3 regions of the Arthrobacter sp. ISL-69 genome follow, and region 2 is predicted to be linked to each of the others. Evidence: riboswitches for the same ligand, from Rfam matches in the RefSeq annotation. Region 2 holds a riboswitch; each other region holds the start of a gene.

Region 1 (7,817 bases), on a different contig from region 2:
GGCGGACGTCAAGGACCCCACCGAACTCCTGTCCAACTACAGGCACCTGGACTTCCCCGTGATCATCAGCAGGACCGCCGATGCGGCCGCCTCGGGAATCGATGCGCGCTCCGATGACGGGCTGTCCGCCCGGCTCGACGGCGACGCCGTGTCGCAGCTGCGTGCCCACCTCGACGGCAAGGTGACGGTCATGCTTGGCCATTCCGGGGTGGGCAAGTCCACCATGGTCAACGCCCTGACCGGCGCAGAGCGCGCTACCGGAGGCGTCAACGCCGTCACCGGGCGGGGACGGCACACGTCGTCGTCGGCACTGGCCCTGCGGATCAGTGACGCGCCCGCCGGGAGCTGGATTATCGACACACCGGGCATCCGGTCATTCGGCCTCGCGCACGTGGACCCGGACCGGATCCTCCGGTCCTTTCCCGATCTCGAACCCGGAACGGATGCCTGCGAACGCGGCTGCAAGCATGACTCCTCCGCCGTCAACTGCGGAGTGGACGCCTGGGTGTCCGAAGGGCACGCAGGGCCGTCCGGCGCAGCGCGGCTGGCGTCACTGCGCCGCCTGCTCGGCACCGATCCCCGGATGGACGCTCAGGAAGCCAAGGAGCTCGGCATTGTTTCGTAGCGCCGTTTCGCCGCCTGTGCCCGCGGCCACGCCACGGTGCGGGTTCACGGGCAGCACGGTGCAGGACGTGGCCTCCCAGCCGGCCGGCCGCAGAGACGGTAGTTTGGAAGCATGACCCAACCCGCTTCGAGCTACAACGATGACCTGCGCCTCGCCCATGTCCTGGCCGACTCTGTTGACTCCCAGACCATGAGCCGTTTCAAGGCGCTGGACCTTCAGATTGAAACCAAACCGGACCTTACCCCGGTCACGGATGCTGACAAGGCAGCTGAAGAATCCATCCGCGGACAGCTCTCGCGCTCCCGTCCGCGCGACGCCGTCCTCGGCGAAGAGTTCGGCAGTTCCGGGCATGGTTCCCGCCGCTGGATCATCGATCCGATCGACGGCACCAAGAACTTCGTCCGTGGCGTGCCTGTTTGGGCCACCCTGATTGCCCTCGTGGATGAGGGCGAACCCGTGGTTGGCCTGGTCAGCGCGCCGGCACTGGGCAAGCGCTGGTGGGCCGCGAAGGGCGCCGGCGCCTACATGGGGCGGTCGCTTGCTGCGGCCACGCGACTGAAGGTCTCGAACGTGTCCGAGCTTTCGGACGCTTCACTCTCCTACTCGAGCTTGGGCGGCTGGAAGGAACGCGGCAACCTGGACGAGTTCCTCGGCCTCACCGAGGAGGTCTGGCGGACCCGCGCCTACGGCGACTTCTGGTCCTATTGCATGGTGGCCGAGGGTTGCGTGGACATCGCGTGCGAGCCGGAGCTGAACCTCTACGACATGGCCGCGCTGGTGCCGATTGTCACCGAGGCGGGCGGCCGCTTCACGTCCTTGGAGGGAGTGGACGGCCCCTTCGGCGGAAACGCCCTGGCCACCAACTCGATCCTCCACTCCGAAGTCCTCAAGCGGCTGAACCCGGACCTCGACGACCTCCTCTGACCGGTGCACCGCGCTGGAACCCGGTGCGGACGCTTAGACGGACTGCAGAATAAACGACGGCGGGCACCCCTCCCAAGGGGTGCCCGCCGTCGTTTATTCGGCTGGAACCCGCTTCTCCCGGCATGCGTAACAAACGGCTTAATAATTGGCGTGGCTTTCCCGCGGCGCCGCGAATGTCCTAATCTCGAAACAGGTCACGAGTGCCAGCGCGAAACCCCGGTTTGCTGGCCGGCAACCCTCCATTCGCGGTGGGGTGCCCCGGGTGACGACCAGGCCGGTCCGGAACGGACCCGGCAAGCGCGGATCCCCGGAGTGAGGGGTCCTTTACAGTGAGGTCCCCATGACTACTGCCACTTTCCCCGCAAACCCCGGAACCACGTCCGCGACGGCCGCAGGCCTCCTCGACGAACGCTTCACCATTGCCAAGCGGCCGCTCTCGGCCGTCACCGGTGCCGAGATCCAGGCTCCGCTGATCCAGGGTGGCCACGTCCGCTACGCGAACCTGGACTATGGAGCGTCCGCTCCGGCCCTGTCCGTCGTGTCGGCCTACCTGAACGAAATCCTGCCGTACTACGCCAGCGTTCACCGCGGCGCCGGCTACGCCTCGCAGATCAGCACCTCGGTGTACGAAAACTCCCGGAACATCGTCCGCGCATTCGTCGGCGGGAGGACTGACGATTCCGTCATCTTCACCAGGAACACCACGGACTCCCTGAACCTGCTGGCGGGCTGCCTGCCCGTGGCAGACGGCCGCCACACCGGTGAGGTGCTGTATCTCGACATCGAACACCACGCCAACCTGCTCCCCTGGCAGGGTGTGCCGCACCGCAGCGTTGTTGCCGCTCCCACGCTGAGCGCCACGCTCGAGAACCTGCGCTCCGAGCTCAGCCAGGGCGACATCAGCCTGCTGGCCGTAACGGGCGCCTCCAACGTCACCGGTGAAATCCTCCCTATCCGCGAGCTGGCCGCGCTGGCCCACGAACACGGCGCAAGGATCGTTGTGGACGCGGCACAGCTGGCCCCGCACCGCCGCATCGACATCGCGGCGGACGACGTCGACTACCTCGCCTTCTCGGGCCACAAGCTGTACGCGCCGTTCGGCTCGGGTGTCCTCGTGGGCCGGCCGGACTGGCTCGACGCCGGCACACCCCACCTTGCAGGCGGCGGAGCCGTCCGTGAGGCCCGGCTGGACTCCGTCAGCTGGGCTACCGGACCGGCGCGGCATGAGGGCGGGTCGCCCAACGTCCTTGGTGCAGCCACGCTGGCCCGCGCCACGCAGGTCATCGGTGCGCTGGACCAGGAGCTGTGGCACGCCCACGAGACCGCCATCAGGTCCTTCCTCGTTGAAGGCCTGCGGAAGATCGACGGCGTTACGGTCCACCAGATCTTCAGCGACACCGACCAGGCAACGGACACCATCGGCGTGGTCAACTTCTCGGTCGAGGGCTACGACGCTGGCCTCGTGGCCGCCTACCTTTCCGCGGAACACGGTGTTGGCCTCCGCGACGGCCGCTTCTGCGCCCACCCGCTGCTCAAGCGCTTGGGCCTTCCGTCCGGTTCGCTGCGTGCAAGCTTCGGCGTCGGGTCCAGGCTGGAGGACGCCCAGCGCCTGCTGGCCGGCATCGAGGAACTCCGCCGGACCGGTCTCGGCTGGGACTACGTGGTGGACTCCGGCCGCTGGGTGCCGGCCAACGACACCCGCAGCTACCCGGACTGGGCACCCAACACCCCCGGCACCGCGGGAGCAGCACCCTGCACCGAAGACTAAGGGCCCGGCGTTTGCGGTAAATTCGAGGGGTAAGTAATCCAGCCTGCCCGAAGGAGACTGCACGTGGCACGGGGAGGCCCCAAACTGCACCACCAGCGCCGGTATGAACTCGGACAGAGCTTCCAGGACGGTGGTGAGCGCTATGACCGTGTCCGTCCGGGCTATCCTGCCGATTCCGCGGACTGGCTGATCCGAAGCGTCAACGGGACAGGCGGGGCCGCCAAGGCCGCCGACATCGGAGCCGGGACGGGCAAATTCACCGCCCTGCTGGTGCAGCGTGGTCTCGCGGTCTCCGCAGTGGACCCCTCACCGGACATGCTCGGCCAGCTGCGGCTCGCCCTGCCGGGTGTTCCCGCGGCGGAGGGCACCGCAGAGGCGACCGGACTCGCTGACAGTGCGTTCGACGTCGTAAGCGTTGCCCAGGCGTGGCACTGGTGCGACCCCCTCCTTGCGAGCACGGAACTTTCCCGCATCCTCCGCCCCGGCGGCGTGCTGGGGCTGGTCTGGAACCAGTTGGATACGTCGGTCCCGTGGGTTCACCGGCTCTCCCGGATCATGCATGCCGGCGATGTGCACAAACCGGACTTCCGTCCCGCGATCGGGCCGGAGTTCACCGGGCTTGAGAGCCACCTGACACGCTGGAAAGATCCGGTGACCACCGAGGACATCGTGGAATTGGCGAAGTCCCGCAGCTATTACCTTGCCGCCGGTGAGGGCACCAGGGCCAAAGTCCGGGACAACCTGGACTGGTACCTCCACGAGCATCTGGCCCACTCGCGCGGGGACGTCGTCGGGCTCCCCTACCTGACCCAGACCTGGCGGGCGTTCAAAGCATGAGTCCTGCAGACAAAGCGGTAGGCTAGGACCCGTGAAGACCAGCGCGCCCTCCTCCTCCATCGAGGACTACGTCAAGGTCATCTACTCCTTCACGGAGTGGCAGGACAAACCCATCACCTCCTCGCAGCTGGCACAACGGCTCGGGGTCGCGAACTCCTCGGTCTCGGAAATGGTCCGCAAGCTCAAGGACCAGGGCCTGGTTGACCACAAGCCCTACAGCGCCATCACGCTCACAGCCGACGGCATCCGGCTGGCGCTGTCCATGGTTCGGCGTCACAGGCTCATTGAGACCTATCTCGTCCAGGAACTCGGCTACAGCTGGGACGAGGTCCACGACGAAGCCGAGCTCCTGGAACACGCCGTCTCAGACACCTTCATAGAGCGGATGGCCGGCAAGCTCGGCAATCCGCTCCGCGACCCGCACGGTGATCCCATCCCCGCAGCAGACGGCACCGTCCGCATGCCCCGCGCCCACCGTATGAGCGAGCTCGACGAGGGCCACACGGGCCGGATCACCAGGATCAGCGACGAAAACCCCGATCTCCTGCGCTACCTGTCCGCAGAGAAGATCAACCTCGATGCAGACATCGAAGTACTCGGCCGGAAGCCCTTCGGCGGCGCCCTCGTGGTCCGGATCGGCCCGGCGGGCGCCGACCGCGAATTCGACCTCGCCGATGAGGTTTCGTCAGCGCTGTGGGTACACAGCGACACGGGCCATGCCGGATGCCGGCTTGCGGACGCCTGAACGCGTGCCGCCCGAATGGATGCCACCTGTATCGGTACTGCCTGTAATGGTGCTGCCTGAATGAAGGGTGTCGCGGGTCCGGGTTGGCGCGCCTGGGCGGCGGTAGCCGTCGGGGCGCTCGTTGGGACGGAGCTCCGCTACGGCCTGGGCGCGGTCTTCCCTGAAGCCGCCGGAACGCTCCCCTGGACCACCCTGGCCATCAACGTCAGCGGCAGCTTCGTCCTCGCGGCCCTCACCACGCTCTGGATGGCACGGCCGACGACGGCCTTCTGGCTGAGGGCCGGGATCGGACCGGGACTGCTGGGGTCCTTCACCACCTTCTCGGCGGTGGTCTTCTCCGTTGACCAGCAGGCACGTTCCGGCCAGCACGTGACGTGGCTGATCTATCTCGGACTCTCGCTGATCCTGGGGCTCGGCGCTGCCGCCGCGGGCTGGAAGGCCGGCAAGGCCTTAAGCGACTGGACCGGAGGAGCCTCATGACAGCTGTGCTGGTGGGTATTTTTGGCGTTGCCGGGGGCTTGCTCAGGTTTTCCATCGACACCTGGTTCGCGCACCGCACCGGCACGCGCCGGCACTGGCCCTGGGCAACACTGCTGGTCAATGTCACCGGGTCACTCATCATCGGCCTTTCCGTGGGCGTCAGCGGACGGCTGGGGCTCGGCGAGGAATGGCATGCCGCGGTCGCCACGGGTCTCGCGGGCGGCCTGACGACGTTCAGTTCCTGGACCACTGCAACCATCCGGCTTGTCAGTGAAGGGCGGTACCCGGCGGCGGCGCTGAACGTGGCTGTCAATCTCGTCGCAGGGCTCTCCGCGGCGGCGGCAGGCATAGCCCTCGCGGGCTGACAGGCACGGTCCTCCCAACCGACGTACGCAAGCAAGCGTTCCGCCGTCTGAATATGTGAATCTCGAGGGGTCCTGCATCCCGTATCGTTAAACGATGGTTACGCGACGTGAAGCAGCTCAGATCCTTGATATTCCATTGGAAATGGCACACCGTCACGGTATCCCTGCCAGGCTATCGGATGCCGAGCTGTCCGAACTACTGGACAATCCCCCCGCTTGGCTGGTCCAGTCCAAGGCCAACCGGACCGGCAAGCGCCCTGTCTGGGTCCAGCTGACCTGTGCTGTCTGCGGCTTCTCGGAAGCCGCCCGGCCCAAGAAATGGTGGCCGCCGTTCACGTACGTGTGCTGCGTCCATCACGCCCTCGATGACCTCCCCCCGGTCCTGCCGGGCCTGGTTCGCAGCGAGTATGAGGGAATCGGCAGCCGGTTCGTCGGCATTGTTGACGTTGAAGTGCCCGGTTCCTGACGGCCGGCGCCCGGGCGGGGTGCGCTGCGACGCGTGAATGAGGGGCGGTGCCCGAAGCCGGCGTTGGTCCCAGTTACATTCACGAGAAAACAGGCGTACCTTACAAACACGGGGCCCATTCAGGGCCCTACGTTAGGGAGGGCGACATGCCTGACAAATCGCCGCACCGGCAGGTCACCAAGAAGTCGGACAAGACCATCAAGCAAAAAAGGGCCGAAAAGAAGTCCAAGCATGAGGTGGACGCCCACGTGGACCCTGTAGCGCACATCAAGAAGCGCTGACTCGCCGCGGCCACGGCTGGCCGCTGGCGGATGCAGGAACGGTGCTGAAAACACAAAAGGCCGGAAGCTTTCGCTTCCGGCCTTTTGCACGGGGTGGAACGGCGTTGCCGCCGTCCCGATGGTGGAGATGGGGGGAATTGAACCCCCGTCCGATGTCGTGTTGTCAGGGCTTCTCCGGGCGCAGTTCGCGTCGGATTTTCTCGGCCCCAGCTATCCTGCAAACAGGTAGCTGATCCGGGCCCAGTCATTTAAGAGTCCCGTTCACCCCAATGACGAAGGTAAACAGCAGTGGCTATCTTAATGACGCCAGGATCCGGGACGATAGCATTCCCGGGCTGACGGACTGTCTTACTGCTTAGGCAGCGAGAGCGAAGTCAGTGCGCGTTTGTTTGGCACTTATTGTTTTGCAGACAGCGTTTACGAGATAATTCTGCATCCTCGGCCCGCTTCACCTGTCGCGACTAACATCGTCGAAACCGATCATCCCCGTATTTTGTTATCAAACCGGTCAGGACCCTTGCAGAACCTTTCATGGGTTCCGCGCCGTTCCTTCCCGGACTACCAATCATAACGCACTGCCGCGCGGAATCATTCCCGGCAGCAACCCGCGTGTTGCGGACGGCAGCTGGTTTCGCGCCGCTGGCCGGAAGGTCAGCCGCGGTTGCGTTCGCGCATGACCCGCAGCGCTTCGCGCTTGTCCTGCTGTTCGCGGAGCGTCTGCCGCTTGTCGTATTCCTTCTTACCGCGTGCGACGCCGATCTCCACTTTCGCCCGCCCGTCCAGGAAATACAGCTGGAGGGGGACGATGGTGAAGCCGGATTCACGGATCTTGTGCGAGATCTTGGTCAGTTCCTCGCGGTGGAGCAGCAGTTTGCGCCGCCGGCGGGCGGAGTGGTTCGTCCAGCTTCCCTGGTTGTATTCGGGGATGTGGATGCCCTCCATCCACAGCTCGTCATTGTAGAACGTGCAGAACCCGTCCACCATGGAGGCGTGGCCCTCGCGGAGGGACTTGACTTCCGTGCCCATCAGGGCGATGCCCGCCTCATAGGTGTCGAGGACATGGTAGTCATGCCGGGCCTTCCGGTTGGTGGCCACTACCTTACGGCCACTTTCTTTCGGCACGGTGGAACCCCTCAGCTCTTGGTCTCGATGGATGCCCCGGCCGCGGCGGCTCGAAGCTACTTAATTCTACGGCAGGCGCGGGGCATGCCGTTTGTACCGGTCACCGCCCTGTACTCAGGGCCCGGCGCTCAGGGTCTGTCAGAGCAGGATCATGGGATCTACGGCCTTGCCGTTAAGCCAGGTCTCGAAGTGCGAATGGCAGCC
Region 2 (7,817 bases):
TGAACCATGGATTTGAACCGGCTGCCGAGTCCGGATGATCTGCTGATCCTGCTGACCGTTGCCCGGCTGGGCCGGTTCAACGCCGTCGCGGAGACGCTGGGCACCACGCACACCACGATTTCCCGCCGGATCCTGGCGCTGGACAAGCAGCTGGGCGGACGGACCCTGGAGCGCAGCCCGCACGGCTGGGAACTGACCGAACTGGGCAGCCAGGCCGTTGCAGCCGCCGAGGCGATCGAGTCGACGCTGGGGTCGCTGGCCGGAGCCCTCAGCAACGGCGACGCTTCGCTCTCCGGCCTGGTCAGGATCAGCACCTCCGACGGATTCGGGGCGGAATTCGTCGCGCCGGCGCTGGTCCGCCTGCAGCAGGCCAATCCCCTGCTGAACGTCGAGATGCTCAGCGCCACCCGCAAGGTCAGCCAGAACAGGTCCGGCGTGGACCTGGAAGTGGTGGTGGGCCGGATGGAAGTCACCAACGCGCAGCCCATCTTCCTCACCAACTATTTCCTGCGGCTCTACGCCAGCCCGCACTATGTCCGGTCCCGCGGGCTGCCGGCGGCCCTGGACGACGTGCGGGATCACGGCTTTGTGTCCTACGTGGAGTCGGCGCTGCAGGTCGCGGAGCTGGGGCACCGGTCCTCGCAGCTGCCCGCCCCCAAGTCCAGCTTCCAGGCCACCAGCGTGTTCGCCCAGGTGGAGGCTGTCCGCTGCGGCGCGGGCATCGGCCTGCTGCCGAACTTCATGGTGGCGGACAACCCGGACTTCGTGCCGGTGCTGCCCGAGCTGTTCCAGCGCCAGCTCCCCATCTGGGCGGTGGCGCGTCCGGAGTCGCTGCGCTCGGCTTCCGTCCGGGCCGTGGTGGATGCGCTCAAGGCGGAAGTGTCAGGCCGACAGGCAATCCTGGCAGCCTGACACTTACCTACGCCTGGAACAGCCGGCGCACCACTTCGCCGGCTGCCAGGGCATCGAGGCCTTCGTTGATTTCGGCCAGCGGCCTGGTGTCCGTGTGCAGCAGTTCCACGGGGAGCCGCCCGCCCCGCCAGTGGTCAAGATACAGCGGAATGTCCCGTTCGGGGACGGCATCTCCCATGTAGGAACCGAGCAGCCGTTTCCCGGCACCGGCGAACTGCAAGGCCCCCACCGTCAGTTCCGCGGACGGTTTCGGCAGGCCGACGGAGACGACGGCGCCGCCGCGCGTTACGAGGTCCAGGCACGATGCGATCACCCCGGCGGACCCAACGGCCTCGACGGCGACGTCCACGCCGTCGCCGGTCGCCTCAGCGACCAGCCGCGCGGCGTCACCCGGGGTTCCCACAGCCGTAGCACCGCAGTCCAGGGCGAGCTGGTGCTTGCCTTCGTTGGGGTCGATGGCAATGACGGCGGCGGCGCCGGCCAGGGACGCGGCCATCACGGCGGAGAGCCCGACGGCGCCGAGTCCGAAAACGGCCACTGACTGTCCGGCGGTGACCGCCGCGGTGTTCAGCACGGCTCCCATTCCGGTGAGCACGGCGCAGCCGAACATGGCCGCAACGGTGTCCGGGACGTCGTCGCCGATCACAACGACGGATTCCCGGGCCACCACGGCATAGTCCGCAAAGGCTGACACCCCGAGGTGGTGGTTGATCCGCTCCCCCGCCGGTGTCCGCAGCAGTGCCTCACCGTGCAGGAGGTCACCTGAGCCGTTGACCTCCGCGGCGCGGTGGCACAGGGCCGGGCGGCCCGCACGGCACGCCCGGCAGTTTCCGCAGCTGGGGACGAAGACCAGCACCACGTGGTCGCCTTCGGAGACGTCGTCGACGCCCTCGCCGACGGCCACCACCCGTCCCACGGCCTCATGGCCGAGCGCCATCGGCAGTGGCCGGACGCGGGAGCCGTCCACCACCGAAAGGTCCGAGTGACACAGGCTGGAGTAGGTGATGGCAACGCCGAGCTCGCCCGGCCGCGGTTCGGGCTGGTCCAGTTCCTGGATCAGCAGCGGACGGGCTGCGGTGTAGCCGGTTCCGGCGGGAACCGTGGCGTAGAGGACTGCCGCTCGCATGGAGGCTGTTTCCTTGCTCTTACTTCTTGCCGGAGGCAAGAAGGTCCGCCGTGCCCTGGGCGTCCGCGGCATCGACGTCGTGCAGGGAAATGCCGCGCGTCTCCTTGAGGAAGTACACGGAAACCGCCGTCACGATGCAGGCGCCCAGCAGGTACAGCGCCACCGGGGTGGAGGACTTGAAGCTGCTCAGCAGGGCGGTGGCGATGATCGGAGCCAGCGAACCGGCCACGATCGAGGTGACCTGGTAGCCCAGCGATACGCCCGAATACCGCATCCGGGTGGGGAACATCTCGGCCATGATGGACGGCTGGCCGGCGTACATCAGCGCGTGGAAGAGCAGACCGATGGTGATGGCGGCAAGGATGATGAGGTCGTTCCCGGTGTCCATCATGGGGAAGGCGAAGAAGCCCCAGGTGCCGCCGAGGATCGCACCCGCCATGTACACCGGGCGGCGTCCGAATGCGTCCGACATCTTGCCCACCATGGGCACTGCACAGAAGTGGATGAAGTGTGCCACGAGCAACAGGAGGAGGATCCTGGACGTGTCAGTCTGGACCACGACCTTCAGGTAGGTGATGGAGAACGTGACAACAAGGTAGTAGAGAATGTTTTCCGCGAACCGCAGGCCCATGGCGGTGAAGACACCGCGCGGGTAGCGGCGGAAGACTTCGGCAACGCCGTAACCCTTCTTTTCCACGGTGACTTCCTTGCGGGCCTCGAGGAAGATGGGGGCGTCCTGGACCTTGGTGCGGATGTAGTAGCCGACGATCACGATCACCGCGGACAGCCAGAAGGCCACGCGCCAGCCCCAGCCGAGGAAGTCGGCGGAGGACAACGTGGAGGAAAGCGTGAACAGCACGCCGGTGGCCAGGAGGTTGCCCATGGGAACGGCGGACTGCGGCCAGCTGGACCAGAATCCGCGCGACTTGCTGGGGCTGTGTTCGGCTACGAGCAGGACGGCGCCGCCCCATTCACCGCCGACGGCGAAGCCCTGCGCGAAGCGCAGGAACACCAGCAGGGCCGGAGCCCAGTAGCCGATCTGCGCGAAGGTGGGCAGGCAGCCCATGGCGAAGGTGGAGACGCCCACCAGGATGATGCTCAGCTGGAGCAGCTGCTTGCGGCCGAACTTGTCGCCGAAGTGGCCGAAGACGATGCCGCCGATGGGGCGGGCCACGAAGCCCACCGCGTACGTGACGAAGGCGGCAATGATCCCGTCCAGTTCCGTGCCGGAATTGGGGAAGAACATCTTGCCGAAGACCAGGGTGGCCGCGGACGCGTAGAGGAAGAACTCATACCATTCGACAACGGTGCCGGCCATCGAGGCCGTTACCACCTTCTTCAGCCCGGAGGCCTTGACGTCAGTCTCATCCGTGCGCCTTGCGGCAGAGTTTTGTGTGCTCATTGTGAACTCCTTCGGCGTCTCCGTCGACACCATGTGGACCATTCCGTAGGGACGCGTGTGATGTGCACCACCAACGCGTCGGTCCCCTAGAGTATGGGCTCACATTGCCGCAGGCTCAACGCCCTTTTCTGCAGGACAGCTCTGCATAAATGCACATTGAGCCGGCGGGCTACGCGAAGAAGTTCTGCCGAAGCTGGGTGTTGAGCTGGCCGATCTCGGTCAGGAATCCGTCGTGGCCGATGGGCGCCTCGATCACGTGCACCGGCACTTCACCCGGGAGCGCAGCTGCCAGTTCGTGGGACTGCGCGGGGAAATACAGCCGGTCAGTGTCCACGGCTGCAATGAAGAACTCCGCCGTGGACTGTGCCAGCGCCTCCGTCAGCGAGCCGCGGCCCCGGACCACGTCGTGGCTCATGAGCGCTTCCGTGATGGCGATGTAGCTGTTGGCATCGAACCGCCGGACCAGCTTGGTGCCCTGGTGGTCCAGGTAGCTCTCCACCTGGTAGCGGCCGCGATCCCCCAGCGAGACTGCCTGGAGCGGCGCTTCGCCGCCCTGGGCACTGCGGCCGAAGCGGGTCTCGAACTCGTTCGCGGAGCGGTACGTGATATGCGCAATCCTGCGGGCAAGGGCCAGGCCGGCTTCCGGCTCGGCGCCGCCGTAGTAGTCGCCGCCGTTGAAGTTGACGTCCTGGCGGATGGCGAGGGTCTGTGCCTGGGCAAAGGCGATCTGCTCGGCGGTGCTGCTGGCGCCAATGGAAATCACGCCGCAGCGCCGGACCCGGTCCGGGTAACTGACGGCCCATTCCAGGGCGCGGGCTCCGCCCATCGATCCGCCCAGTACCGCGTACCAGCTCCCGATGCCCAGGGCGTCTGCCAGCCGCGCCTCGGCCGCCGTCGTGTCCCGCAGGGTGACCAAGGGAAAGCGTGAGCCCCACGGCTTCCCGTCCGGAGCAGGAGTGGAGGGGCCGGTGGAGCCGTAGCAGCCGCCCACGATGTTGATGGAGATCACGAAGTACTTGTCGGTATCAACCGGCGCGCCCGGACCGGCAAGCTGCTCCCACCAGCCTTCCTCGTCACTGGCTCCCCTCGTCACGTGGGTGCTGCCGGTCAGCGCGTGCTGCACCAGCACGGCGTTGGAGCGGTCCGGGTTCAGCGTGCCCCACGTTTCGTAGGCGAGGGTAACGTCGGGCAGGTGCCCTCCCGCTTCGAGGTCAAGGCCGCCGATGCTCAGGAACTTGACGGTGCCATCAGGAACTGTGTTGGTTTTCACTTCGTGAACGTTTGTTTCGGGTACACCGCTGCGGGTGACGGCAATCGTCATCTGAGGACCTCTTCTTCGCGCTTGCCCGCCGCCAACTGGCCGGCAGGCCAGGTCTTCACCCGGGGCACCCCGCCGCGGAAGGAGGGTTGCCGGCCAGCAAGCCGGGGCTGTCGCTGGCACTCATGACCTGTAGTGAGTCTACGAAATGCGTCCCGGCAATGGCGAAGATTGTGACACCAATATGACTCCCGGCGTCGAGGCGCCGGGAGTCATACGGGGTCAGCACTGCGGCGGCGGGCCCTCCCGCGCAGCCGCCGCCGTTCCCTTAGGCGCCTTTGGCGGCGCGGAAACCGGCGTCGAGGTCAGCGATGATGTCATCGATGTGTTCCAGCCCCACGGAGAGCCGGACCAGACCCGGCGTCACGCCCGCCACGGCCTGCTGTTCGGCTGTCAGTTGGCTTTTCGTGGTCGACGCCGGGTGGATGACCAGGGAGCGCACGTCACCGATGTTCGGCACATGGGAGTGAAGTTCCAAGGCGTCCACGAACCGCCTGCCTGCCTCGGCCCCGCCGGCGATGTTGAACGAGACGATGGCGCCGGTGCCCATGGGCCCGTACTTGCGGTCGCGCTCGTACCAGGGGCTGGACGGCAGCCCCGCATAGGCGACGGATTCGACGTCGGACCGGGCTTCGAGCCATTCGGCGACGCTCACTGCGTTGGCAACGTGAGTTGCCCGAGTCCACGATCACTCCGGCAATCGCACTGCCGTGGCCGCCAAGGTACTTCGTTGCCGAGTGGACCACGATGTCCGCGCCCCACTCCAGCGGCCGGATGGGGTACGGCGTGGACAGCGTGTTGTCCACGATCAGCGGCACGCCGGCTTCATGGGCGGCGGGCGAGACCCCCTCAATGTCCAGGACGTCCTGGCGGGGGTTGGACACCACCTCGGCGAAGAACAGCTTGGTGTTGGGCCGGACTGCGTCCTTCCACTGCTGCAGGTTGTCCGGATCCTCCACGAACGTCACGGAGATGCCGAACTTCTTCAGGGTGTGGGCCAGCAGGTTGTACGTGCCGCCGTAGAGGCTGGGGCTGGCCACCACGTGGTCGCCGGCTTCGGCGACGTTGAGGATGGCGAACGTTTCGGCAGCCTGACCCGAGCTGAGCAGGAGGGCTGCAGGGCCACCTTCGAGGCTGGCCACGCGCTGTTCGACGGCGTCCTGGGTGGGGTTGCCGATCCGCGTGTAGATGGGCGCAAGCTCGGCCAGCGCAAAGCGGTTGGCTGCACTTTCGGCGCTCGGAAACACCAACGACGTCGTCTGGTAGATCGGCAGCGCCCTGGCACCGGTGGCACGCTTGCCGCCCGGCGGATGCCGGAGGGCCAGGTCCTCACCCGGGGCACCCCACCGCGGAACGAGGGTTGCCGGCCAGCAAGCCGGGGCTCAATGCTGGCGCTCATGACCTGGGCCCAGTCTAGGAACGTGAATATGCGCGAACAGCTTTGTGACGAAGGACGTCAGCCGTGCGATTTCGTGCGCTTCAGGCCGGCCCGGGAGGACATCCCATCAAGGTTAGGGGAACCTTAGCTGAGAGCTCCATCACAAAGTGCCAAGATGAGGGCATGCGCATGGATCACGTCTCTTACGCCTGTGAACAGGATGGCTTGGCAGCCACCACCGAACGTATTTCGTCCGCCCTCGGCGTCGAAGCCGTAAAGGGCGGGGTGCACCCCCGTTTCGGCACCCGCAACATGATAATCCCGCTTGCCGGGCACAAATACCTGGAGGTCGTGGAGGTCCTGGACCACCCGGCATCCGACAAGGCTCCCTTCGGACAGGCTGTCCGGGCCCGCTCGGCAGCAGGCGGCGGTTGGATGGGCTGGTGCGTCGAAGTGGACGACCTGGCACCGTTCGAAGAACGCCTGGGCCGTTCAGCCGTCAACGGCAACCGCAAGTTCCCCGACGGCCGCGAACTCGTCTGGAAGCAGATCGGCATCCTGGGCCTCATTGCGGACCCGCAGGTGCCGTACATGCTCAAGTGGGAAGGTGATCCGGACCTTCACCCGTCCAACGCCTACCCAAGCAACGTCAAGATGTCCAGCCTCACCATTGCCGGCTCTGCGGAGCGGGTCACGGAGTGGCTGGGCGAACCGGTGGAAAGGCCGCTGGAGGATGTCGCAGTGAACTGGGTCGCCCCGCACGGGACGCCGGGAATCCTCTCCGTCACTTTCGAAACCGCCTCCGGGGCAGTAATCATCTGATCCTGATCCACCGTGTGGTCCGTTACGGGCCACGGGCAGCGTGCTGCCCCTGAACTTCGGCCGCTATCAGCGGGTGCCAAGGACGTCACCCACCGATAGCGGCCGAATCCTTTTAACGGACGGCTAGCCCAGCCCGATGGCCTTGCCGAAGAGGCTGAAGCCGACGAAGGCCACGATGTCCAGCAGTGCGTGGGCGATCACCAGCGGCATAACGCGGCGGGTCTTGGTGTAGATCCAGGCAAACACGACGCCCATCACGGCGTTGCCGATGAAGGGGCCGAAGCCCTGGTAGAGGTGATAGCTGCCCCGGAGCATGGAGCTGGCGAAGATGGCCAATGGCATGCTCCAGCCGAATTTGCCGAGCCGGTCCAGCAGGTACCCCACCACGATGACTTCCTCGACGATGCCGTGCCGTACGGCGGACAGGATCAGCACGGGGATGGTCCACCAGTAGGCGTCCAGTGCGCTGGGAATGATGGCGGTGGTGATGCCCAGCGCCCGGCCGGCGGCGTAGAGCCCCAGGGACGGAATGCCGATCAGCGCGGCGAGGCCCAGCCCCTGCAGCAGGTCCTTGCCGGGACGGGCGAAGTTGAAACCCAGTCTGCGGAAGGCCGAAGCACCGGACTCCCCTGCCGGCCGGTGCTCGGTGAGGAAGTAGATCACCAGCAGCACCGGCACCAGCGCGAACACAATGTCCAACAGCTGGTACGTGAGGTCGAAGTATTCGCGGGTGCTCTGCGAGCGGTTAAGGGTGGAGGTGCCCTCCGCCAGGGGTGCGCGCGTCAGCTTGTCCAGCAGTTGCACCACCGAATACACGGCGGACTGCCCCAGCGACAGACCCAGGACAATCCAGACTTCA
Region 3 (7,817 bases), on a different contig from region 2:
CGCGTCCACGGAGCGCTCCAGGAGTTGGAGTGCCAGCGGAGCCAGCGTTGAGTGGTCTTCGATATCCGCGGACAACGTGGGCGCCCCGAGGGTCGCCGGCGCAGCGAGGACCTTGAGCTCGGACAGCAGGCCGGCTGCCGAGTACCAGAGCAGACCTGGCAGCTCTTCCGGTTCCAGCGCGGCACCGTTCCTGGCGGCCTCGAGGTGACGCTGGCGGATGCGCCGCTGCGGCGGGTAGAGCTTGGCGATCCGCCGTTCGCTGCTGATTCCCAGATGGGCCAGCCCAAGGCGCAGGCCTTCGAACGCCAGCGCAAGCTGCATGGGCTGGAAATTCCCGCCGGACACCATCCGCCCCGAGCCGAGATCGGTGAGGGGGTTGTCGCCGCGGCCGTTGAGCTCCACCTCCAGGGCGTCTTCCAAGGCGGTAGCCTGCCACCGGAAAGCTCCGTGGGTCTGGGGTGCGGCCCGGAAGGAGAGCGCGTCCTGCACTGACGCCTCCCGCGTCGGGTCCTCCAGCCATCCGCCCTCGAGCAGCCGCCGGACATTGCCTGCCGTGACCGCCTGGCCGTCTACCGCCTTGGCCGCCTGCACCGCCGGCGAAAACGGGCTGAGGTTGCCGCCGCCGTCGTGCCTTGCCGTTGCCTCAAGCGACAGCGCAAGCGCGATGTCCGCGAGATCGGCGAGCCGCAGGATCCGGTGCAGCACCAGCGCGCCCACCCCGATCGAATAGGAGTTGGAGCTGACCAGGGCCAGGGCCTCGCCGGGTGCCAGTTCCAGCGGCGCCAGCCCGGCGTCCGCAAGGGCCTGCCCGCCGGGCACCAGCTTCCCGTCCGGCGCCACCGTCTGGCCTTCCCCGATGGCGACGGCGGCCACGGCGGCGAGGTGGGTCAGGTCGGCCGAACCCACGGACCCGTCGCGCGGGATGGCGGGGACCACTCCCCTGTTCAGCATTTCGGCATAGAAGCGGGCAGTTTCGGGCCGGACGCCGGAGCCGCCGCGGCTGAAGCCCACGAGCCGTGCCAGCATAACGGCCCGGACCTCGTCCCGGTCCAGGGGGTCGCCCACACCGCTGTTGTGGTACCGCACCACCTGCACCTGGTAGGCAAGGATCGATGTGTCCTCTACAGCGGTGTCACGCCCGGAACCCAGCAAGGTGTTGAGGCCGTAGACGCGGTGGCCGGACTCGATGGCCTGCTGCACCACCTCACGCGAGAGCCCGATCAGCCCCAGGGCGTCAGTACTCAGGACGAATTTCACCGCCGGATCGGCCGCTGCCTCCGCGACGTCCCTGGCGCGCAGGTGGGCCGTGCCGATCAGGAAGTTGCCGCTGCCGTTGCCCATGGGCCTAGAAGTCGCGCAGGTTCCGGCGGAAGCCGCCGTCACCATAGCTTGTTCGGAGCAGCCCCCGGCGCCGCAGCACCGGCGCCAGGCGGTCCAGCACCCCGTGAACCGTGGCCGGGTCCACGAAGCCGGAGAACAGGAAACCGTCCCCGCCCACCTGCGCCCCAGTCTCCTCGAGGTAGTCCGCAATCTCTTCGGCGGTGCCGATGATGCTGTCCCCGGCGCCGCCGCTGCGGGCCTGCAGGAGTTGGCGCAGCGTGGACCCGGGCGGACCGGCCTTGGCGAAATGGTCCAGGGTGCCCTGGTTGCTGTTCGTGGTGAGTTCGGGGAGCGGGGCGTCGAGGTCGAACTGCTTGAAGTCGATCACGGAGAGGTAGGAGATGGAATTCAGCTGGCTGTCGATGTCGCGCTGCGTGAGCTGCCGGCGCTGCTCCCGGAGCTCCTCAGCTTCGGCGCGGGAACCCACCACGGTGGGTTTGAGGACGTACAGCACCTTGACATCGTCGGCGTTCCGCCCGGCCGCGGCTGCCTCGGCGCGGATCGAATCGCGGTACGCCTTCATGCCGTCCACACCCCTCGCCAGGGCAATGGCGACGTCGGCGTTGCCGCCCGCGAACGCCTTGCCCCGCGGGGACGCGCCGGCCTGGACCAGCACCGGTTCCTCGGGCAGCGGCGCGGTGTTCAGCGGCCCCCGGACCTTGAAGAACTCGCCGTCGTGGTTGATCGGGTGGACCTTCGTGTGGTCCGCGAACACGCCCGCTTCCGCGTCCTCCAGGATGGCGTCCGGCTCCCAGCTGCGCCAGAGCCTGCGCACCACGTCCACGAATTCCTCCGCCTTCTCGTAGCGGAGGTCATGCTCGATCTGCTGGTCCAGGCCGTAGTTCTGCGCGGCAAGATCGCTGCCGGAGGTCACCACGTTCCAGCCCAGCTGCCCGTTGGAGAAGTGCTGCAGCGTCGCCAGCAGCCGCGCAGCTGTGAACGGCGGGTAGAAAGACGCGCTCACCGTGGGAACAATGCCGAGGTGTTCCGTGGCGGAGAGCAGGTACGGAACCAGGGCCAGCGGATCGTGCTTGGGTGCGAAGGACGCCTGGGCCAGCGACACCTTGGCGCTCCCGCCGTAGGTGTCCGGCACGGTGAGTGAATCCTCGATGATGAACAGGTCCAGCCCGGCCCGTTCGAATTCCCGCACGGCGTGCTGGTAGAGCGCCGGCTTTTTCCAGTCGTAACCGATGCCGTAACCGGGGGCGCCCCAGCCTTGGACGCCAAATCCGTGACCCACAAACCAACCGAAGTGCAGCATGGGACTGACTGTATTCCCGTTGGATCTGTTCACGGCTGCCTGATTTCATCCGGCGTTACAGCGGTTCGTCTCCCGTCATTATCCTCCCCGCATTGGCATTTGTAACCGCAACACGGGGTCACGTACAGGCCGTTAGTCACCCCCAATTAGCTCCGACGTAATGGCGCATCGCGCGTGGTCCCGTTACGGAAGATGACGACGACGGCGGTGCGGGCCGCCGTCGTAAGTGCTACGTTTTTGGGGAGTAATGAGAACCGGTGCCAAGCCCTGACTGGCCGGTCGGCAACCCTCCCTTTCGCGGCGGGGTGCCTCAGGTGAATACTCGGCATATCGATATTCGAGCTGCAAGCGTGAGAGAAGGAGACCCGTCGTGTCTGACGCCCCCGCCCAACTGGTTCCGGCCGCCGCCCCGGCTGCCGCTGCCCAGGACCAGCCCCAGGAAAAACTGGCGTACCGGCTGATCACCGGCCCGGATGACCGCTCGTTCTGCGAGCGCATCTCCGCGGCGCTGGCCGAAGGCTACGTCCTGCACGGGAGCCCGGCTGCAACGTTCAACGGCGCCAGCGTGATCGTGGCGCAGGCCGTGATCCTGCCCGCGGCCATCGCCACTGCCGACGCAGCCGTGGCAACTGCGGTGGACGAACTGGACTTCGACGTCGAGTTCCCCGGCGACGCTTTCGAGGGGCACGCGTGAGCTACGCCGGAGACCTGAGCCCCCAGGACGCCTGGGCCAAACTGGAACAGGGCGCCGTCCTCGTGGATGTCCGCACCGAGGGTGAGTGGGCGCACATCGGCATCCCGGACACCAAGGCCACGGAAAACGATCCCCTTTTTATCCAGTGGACTTTCCCGGGCGGGATCCCCAACCCGGAATTCATCAACCAGCTGAAGCAGCAGGCCCCGGAGGACACCGGCGTCGAACTGGTGTTCCTCTGCCGTTCCGGCGCCCGGTCGGTCGCCGCAGCCATCGCCGCCACGCAGGCTGGCTTCACCGCCTACAACGTCCTTGAAGGCTTCGAAGGCGAACCGGACCGTTGGGGCGAGCGCACCGTCAACGGCTGGAAGAACCGCGGCCTGCCCACCAACCTCGGAAAGAACTAAGTGACCTTCAACCCCGATGCCGCCGGCTGGAGCCCCGACACCCAGGCTGTCCGCGGCGGCCTTGACCGCACCAATTTCCAGGAAACCACCGAGCCGATCTTCCTGAACTCCGGCTTCGTGTACGAATCCGCGGCAGCTGCCGAGCGCGCCTTCACGGGCGAGGACGAACGGTTCGTCTACTCCCGCTACGGCAACCCGTCGGTGGCCACCTTCCAGGAGCGCCTCCGGCTGCTCGAGGGCACCGAGGCGTGCTTCGCGACGGCGTCCGGCATGTCCGCCGTGTTCACGGCACTGGGCGCCTTGCTCGCCGCCGGCGACCGGGTTGTGGCTGCACGCTCGCTGTTCGGCTCGTGTTTCGTCATCCTGAACGAGATCCTGCCGCGGTGGGGCGTGGAAACGGTGTTCGTCGACGGACCGGACCTGGACCAGTGGCGCGCCGCCTTGGCAGAGCCGACGACCGCCGTGTTCTTCGAGTCGCCGTCCAACCCCATGCAGGAGATCGTGGACATCGCCGCGGTCAGCGAACTGGCGCATGCGGCAGGGGCAACGGTAGTGGTCGACAATGTCTTCGCCACTCCCCTGCTCCAGCGCTGCGGCGACCTCGGCGCCGACGTGGTGGTGTACTCCGGCACCAAGCACATTGACGGCCAGGGCCGGGTCCTGGGCGGCGCCATCCTGGGCACCAAGGAGTTCATCGACGGCCCGGTCAAGCAGCTCATGCGCCACACCGGACCGGCGCTTTCCGCGTTCAACGCCTGGGTACTGGCCAAGGGCCTGGAAACCATGGCGCTGCGCGTCAACCACTCCTCGGCCTCGGCCCTCCGCCTGGCCGAATGGCTCGAAGAGCAGCCCGCCGTCAGCTGGGTCAAGTACCCGCTGCTGAAGTCACACCCGCAGTACGAACTGGCAGCAAAGCAGATGAAAGCCGGCGGGACCGTGCTCACGCTGGAGCTGTCGCCGTCCGCGGGCCGTACGGCGAAAGAGGCCGCCTTCGCGCTGCTGGACTCGCTGCGGATCATCGACATCTCCAACAACCTCGGCGATGCGAAGTCGCTCATCACCCACCCCGCCACCACCACCCACCGTGCCATGGGTCCGGAAGGCCGTGCGGCCATCGGGCTGAGCGACGGTGTGGTCCGTCTCTCGGTAGGACTCGAGGATGTTGACGACCTGATCCGGGACCTGGAACAGGCACTGAAGCGGATCTAGCCGTGTCCTGGCGGACGCTGGCCTCGAATATTCCGCTACCGGAGCAGAACCTGCTAGGCATAGCCGCCGGCCTGCTGCTGCAGCGCGTCCTGCCCTTGCGCCTGGACGGCGGGACGAACCGCGTTGCGCCGGGCACCGGGCGGCCGGGCACGCGGCGGCCACACGCCGGCGGGCAGCGCCTCGCCGGGCAAAAGGTCATTGGCCTCGGTGCCATGGCAGCGGGGTGCTTCGTAATCGGCTGGTCTTGGGCAGCCGCCCGCGGGATGCGCCTGGCGGACCCCAGCGTGCTGGTCGCTTCAGGGCCCTATGCGCTCTGCCGCAACCCGATGTACGTCGGATGGTCCCTCCTTCACCTAGGGATGGGCCTGGTGCGGGATGACGCGTGGACTATAGCCGCCCTCCCGTATTCGGCCGCCGCGGTCCACCGGCAGGTACTCCGTGAGGAGTCGCTGCTGGCGGACAAATTCAGCGACAGGTTCGGGTGCTACGAGCGCTCCGTGCCGCGGTACATTCCTGCGTTTGTCAGCCGTGGACGAGGATGGTGTCGATCAGTTGGCCTAGCTCGGGTGCATCGGATGCGGATGCGGAGGGCGGCCGCGGCGGCGCCCTCCATTTCGGCGTCGCCTTTCCCGACGGGCGGAAGACCACGACTTCCCAGCTGCACCCGGGAATGTTTGACGGCTCAGAGACAGCGGCAGGGCCGGTCCTGATGATGGCAGGCGGCGGCTCCGAAAAGTGCAAAACTACCGGGCCGGGCAGTGACACCGGCCGTGCGATAACACTGGGCTGGGCAACAACATCACTGTTCTGGGCAGTGGAAGGCGCGATGGGCGCCCTCACTGCCCGTCATGTGGGGCTATGCCCAGAAGGCGTCGCCCTTGGCGGTATCCTGGAAGAACTCCCGTCCCTCGGTGATCTTGCCGTCAGCCACCCTGAATGCGATTACGCCGTCCTGGTCCAGGGACCGGCCGCCGCTCTCTGCCTGGTTGTGCTGCACCGCAACAGTGCTTGTTTCCCCTCCGATGATCTCCTCAACGGTCACCTTCAGGTTGCCTCCTGAACGGGCGCCGAGTTCACCGAAATAGGCCAAGATGGCGTCGCGACCCTCCTTCTTTCCGGATAGCACGCCGTCTCCGGCGACGTGCCAGACTGCGTCCTCCGCGAATATTTCACCAAGGGTTGCCGTGTCACCTGCGCTGAATGCCTCGTATCCGCGCCGGACCAGTTCAACATTCTCCTGGGTTCCCATTTCGGGCACCTCTCCGTCATCATCGTCGGGTAATTCCCGGACGGACTAAGGCTATTCCCAGCCAATATGCTTGTCGATGGATCCCGGAAACAGCAGTGCCTAGGTGTCGAGCTCCCAGTGGATGCGGATGGCATCGGCAACGGGCGCGGCGGCGACATCCACCGTGAAGGCCACTGGCGCGGTTCCGGTCTCCTCGATAACGGTGTCGTGATAGACGCGGCCGCAGGCGGGGCACAGGGTGTAGAGGTCCTCGTCTTCCGGCCACGCGGCCAGTCCGGCAGGCACTGGCGTGTCCCCGCCAAGGTGGACCGGCATGCCTTCGGAGTTGGCCTGGATCAGTCCTTCATCGCCCACAGTGTTACCGCATACACAGGTGATGGTGGTGACATCATGGCCGGTGACTTGGGCGATTTCGGTTTCCATTGCGCGCTCCGGGGTCGTAGGAACTGATCAGGACTGCCGAACGCGCAACAGAACCGGCGCCGGCCCGCGCGCGTTGATGTCTTCGGCCCTGCGCATGGTCACTTCCACCGAGTGCGCCACGACGGCGGCCAGCGCGGCAGCGGCATCAGCGGCTCCTGCGAGGCCGTCCTGCATGGCACGGAGCTGCTGTTCCGAACCGGTCCCGCGGTCCAGGATCCTGCGCACGCCTTTCCGGGCCAATTCCAGTTCGTCCTGTTCCGCCAGGACCGGCGCCACGAAGTCCACCAGCGCCTCCACCACTTCCTCGGCCGGAGCCGGGCGGAACGTGCCGAAATCGAGCAGTTCACCGCGAAGGCCGCAATTGCTGGCCTGCCACGCCGCCATCCGCAGGAGCACGGTGGGGACAGGGGCGGGGTCAACTCCGGCCCGCCATTCCCTGCTGGCCGACTCGACCAGGCCGCGCACCAGGACGGCGATCAGCGCAGCGTCCTCGGCCTCCAGGCAGACGTCGGCCACACGGACCTCGACCGTGGGGTGGTTGCGGGACAGCCGCGCGTCAAAATAGATCATCCCCTCGTCCAGCAATACGCCGCTGTCCAGTAGCCGGGTGACCACGCGCCGGTACATGGAGTGCGTTCCGAAGATCTGGGACGGGCCCGACGTCGGCCAACGGTTCCAGGCCTGCGTGCGGTAGCTCTCGAAGCCGGTCTCCACGCCGTTCCAGAATGGCGAGTTCGCGCTGAGCGCGGTCAGCACCGCCAGCTTGTCCCTGATCCGGTCGAGGACGGCCACGCCTTCCTCGGGCGACTCGATGAACGTGTGAACGTGGAACCCGCAGGTCAGCTGTTCATGGACCGTGAGTCCGAACCGCTCCTGCATGGTGGCGTAGCGCGGGTTCGGCGTGGTGTGCGTCGTGGAGGCAATCGGCGATGTTGCCAGCGCGGCCACCCGTGCGCTGTGTTTCTTGGCGGCGCGGTCAGCCAGTCCCCGGCCCTCGCGGATCTGGTGGAGCAGCTCCGCGTAGTCGAGGCACGGCCGTGTCTGCGTCTCGATCTGCTCAAGTTTCAGCTCGGCAGTCAGCCCGGTGGCGTCGCCGTCATTCGTTGAGTCGTTCGTTGCGTCGTGTGGATCCGGAAGCCTCGGCTTGTCCGGGGAATCGTCGGCGGCGAGCTTCCGCCCTGTCAGGAGGGCGTC

Evidence for each region. Region 2 has a riboswitch for S-adenosylmethionine ahead of J7I79_RS12055 (homoserine O-acetyltransferase). Riboswitches for the same ligand answer to the same signal wherever they lie in the genome.
Region 1: another riboswitch for S-adenosylmethionine. It lies ahead of J7I79_RS10850 (aminotransferase class V-fold PLP-dependent enzyme); the one in region 2 lies ahead of J7I79_RS12055 (homoserine O-acetyltransferase).
Region 3: another riboswitch for S-adenosylmethionine. It lies ahead of J7I79_RS02700 (DUF1737 domain-containing protein); the one in region 2 lies ahead of J7I79_RS12055 (homoserine O-acetyltransferase).

The regions. Positions count from the first base shown of each region.
Region 1 is NZ_JAGGPO010000015.1:222,495-230,311, forward strand. Features, by position in the region: gene J7I79_RS10840 (ribosome small subunit-dependent GTPase A) at 1-625, shown strand, start outside; gene hisN (histidinol-phosphatase) at 737-1,549, shown strand; SAM riboswitch class IV at 1,742-1,855, shown strand; gene J7I79_RS10850 (aminotransferase class V-fold PLP-dependent enzyme) at 1,890-3,317, shown strand; gene J7I79_RS10855 (class I SAM-dependent methyltransferase) at 3,381-4,154, shown strand; gene J7I79_RS10860 (metal-dependent transcriptional regulator) at 4,186-4,899, shown strand; gene J7I79_RS10865 (CrcB family protein) at 4,960-5,379, shown strand; gene J7I79_RS10870 (CrcB family protein) at 5,376-5,744, shown strand; gene J7I79_RS10875 (hypothetical protein) at 5,839-6,210, shown strand; gene J7I79_RS24605 (hypothetical protein) at 6,357-6,491, shown strand; RNA gene ssrA (transfer-messenger RNA) at 6,611-6,979, opposite strand; gene smpB (SsrA-binding protein SmpB) at 7,143-7,613, opposite strand; gene J7I79_RS10890 (peptidoglycan DD-metalloendopeptidase family protein) at 7,752-7,817, opposite strand, start outside.
Region 2 is NZ_JAGGPO010000017.1:187,071-194,887, forward strand. Features, by position in the region: gene J7I79_RS12040 (LysR family transcriptional regulator) at 7-912, shown strand; gene J7I79_RS12045 (zinc-dependent alcohol dehydrogenase family protein) at 920-2,038, opposite strand; gene J7I79_RS12050 (MFS transporter) at 2,058-3,440, opposite strand; gene J7I79_RS12055 (homoserine O-acetyltransferase) at 3,610-4,761, opposite strand; SAM riboswitch class IV at 4,774-4,889, opposite strand; partial or broken gene J7I79_RS12060 (O-acetylhomoserine aminocarboxypropyltransferase/cysteine synthase family protein) at 5,027-6,005, opposite strand; SAM riboswitch class IV at 6,046-6,161, opposite strand; gene J7I79_RS12065 (VOC family protein) at 6,320-6,958, shown strand; gene J7I79_RS12070 (CPBP family intramembrane glutamic endopeptidase) at 7,082-7,817, opposite strand, start outside.
Region 3 is NZ_JAGGPO010000005.1:358,773-366,589, forward strand. Features, by position in the region: gene J7I79_RS02690 (aromatic amino acid ammonia-lyase) at 1-1,341, opposite strand, end outside; gene J7I79_RS02695 (NtaA/DmoA family FMN-dependent monooxygenase) at 1,346-2,641, opposite strand; SAM riboswitch class IV at 2,885-2,998, shown strand; gene J7I79_RS02700 (DUF1737 domain-containing protein) at 3,012-3,335, shown strand; gene J7I79_RS02705 (rhodanese-like domain-containing protein) at 3,332-3,742, shown strand; gene J7I79_RS02710 (O-succinylhomoserine sulfhydrylase) at 3,743-4,951, shown strand; gene J7I79_RS24875 (methyltransferase family protein) at 5,215-5,661, shown strand; gene J7I79_RS02720 (nuclear transport factor 2 family protein) at 5,808-6,200, opposite strand; gene J7I79_RS02725 (hypothetical protein) at 6,300-6,623, opposite strand; gene J7I79_RS02730 (glutamate--cysteine ligase) at 6,651-7,817, opposite strand, start outside.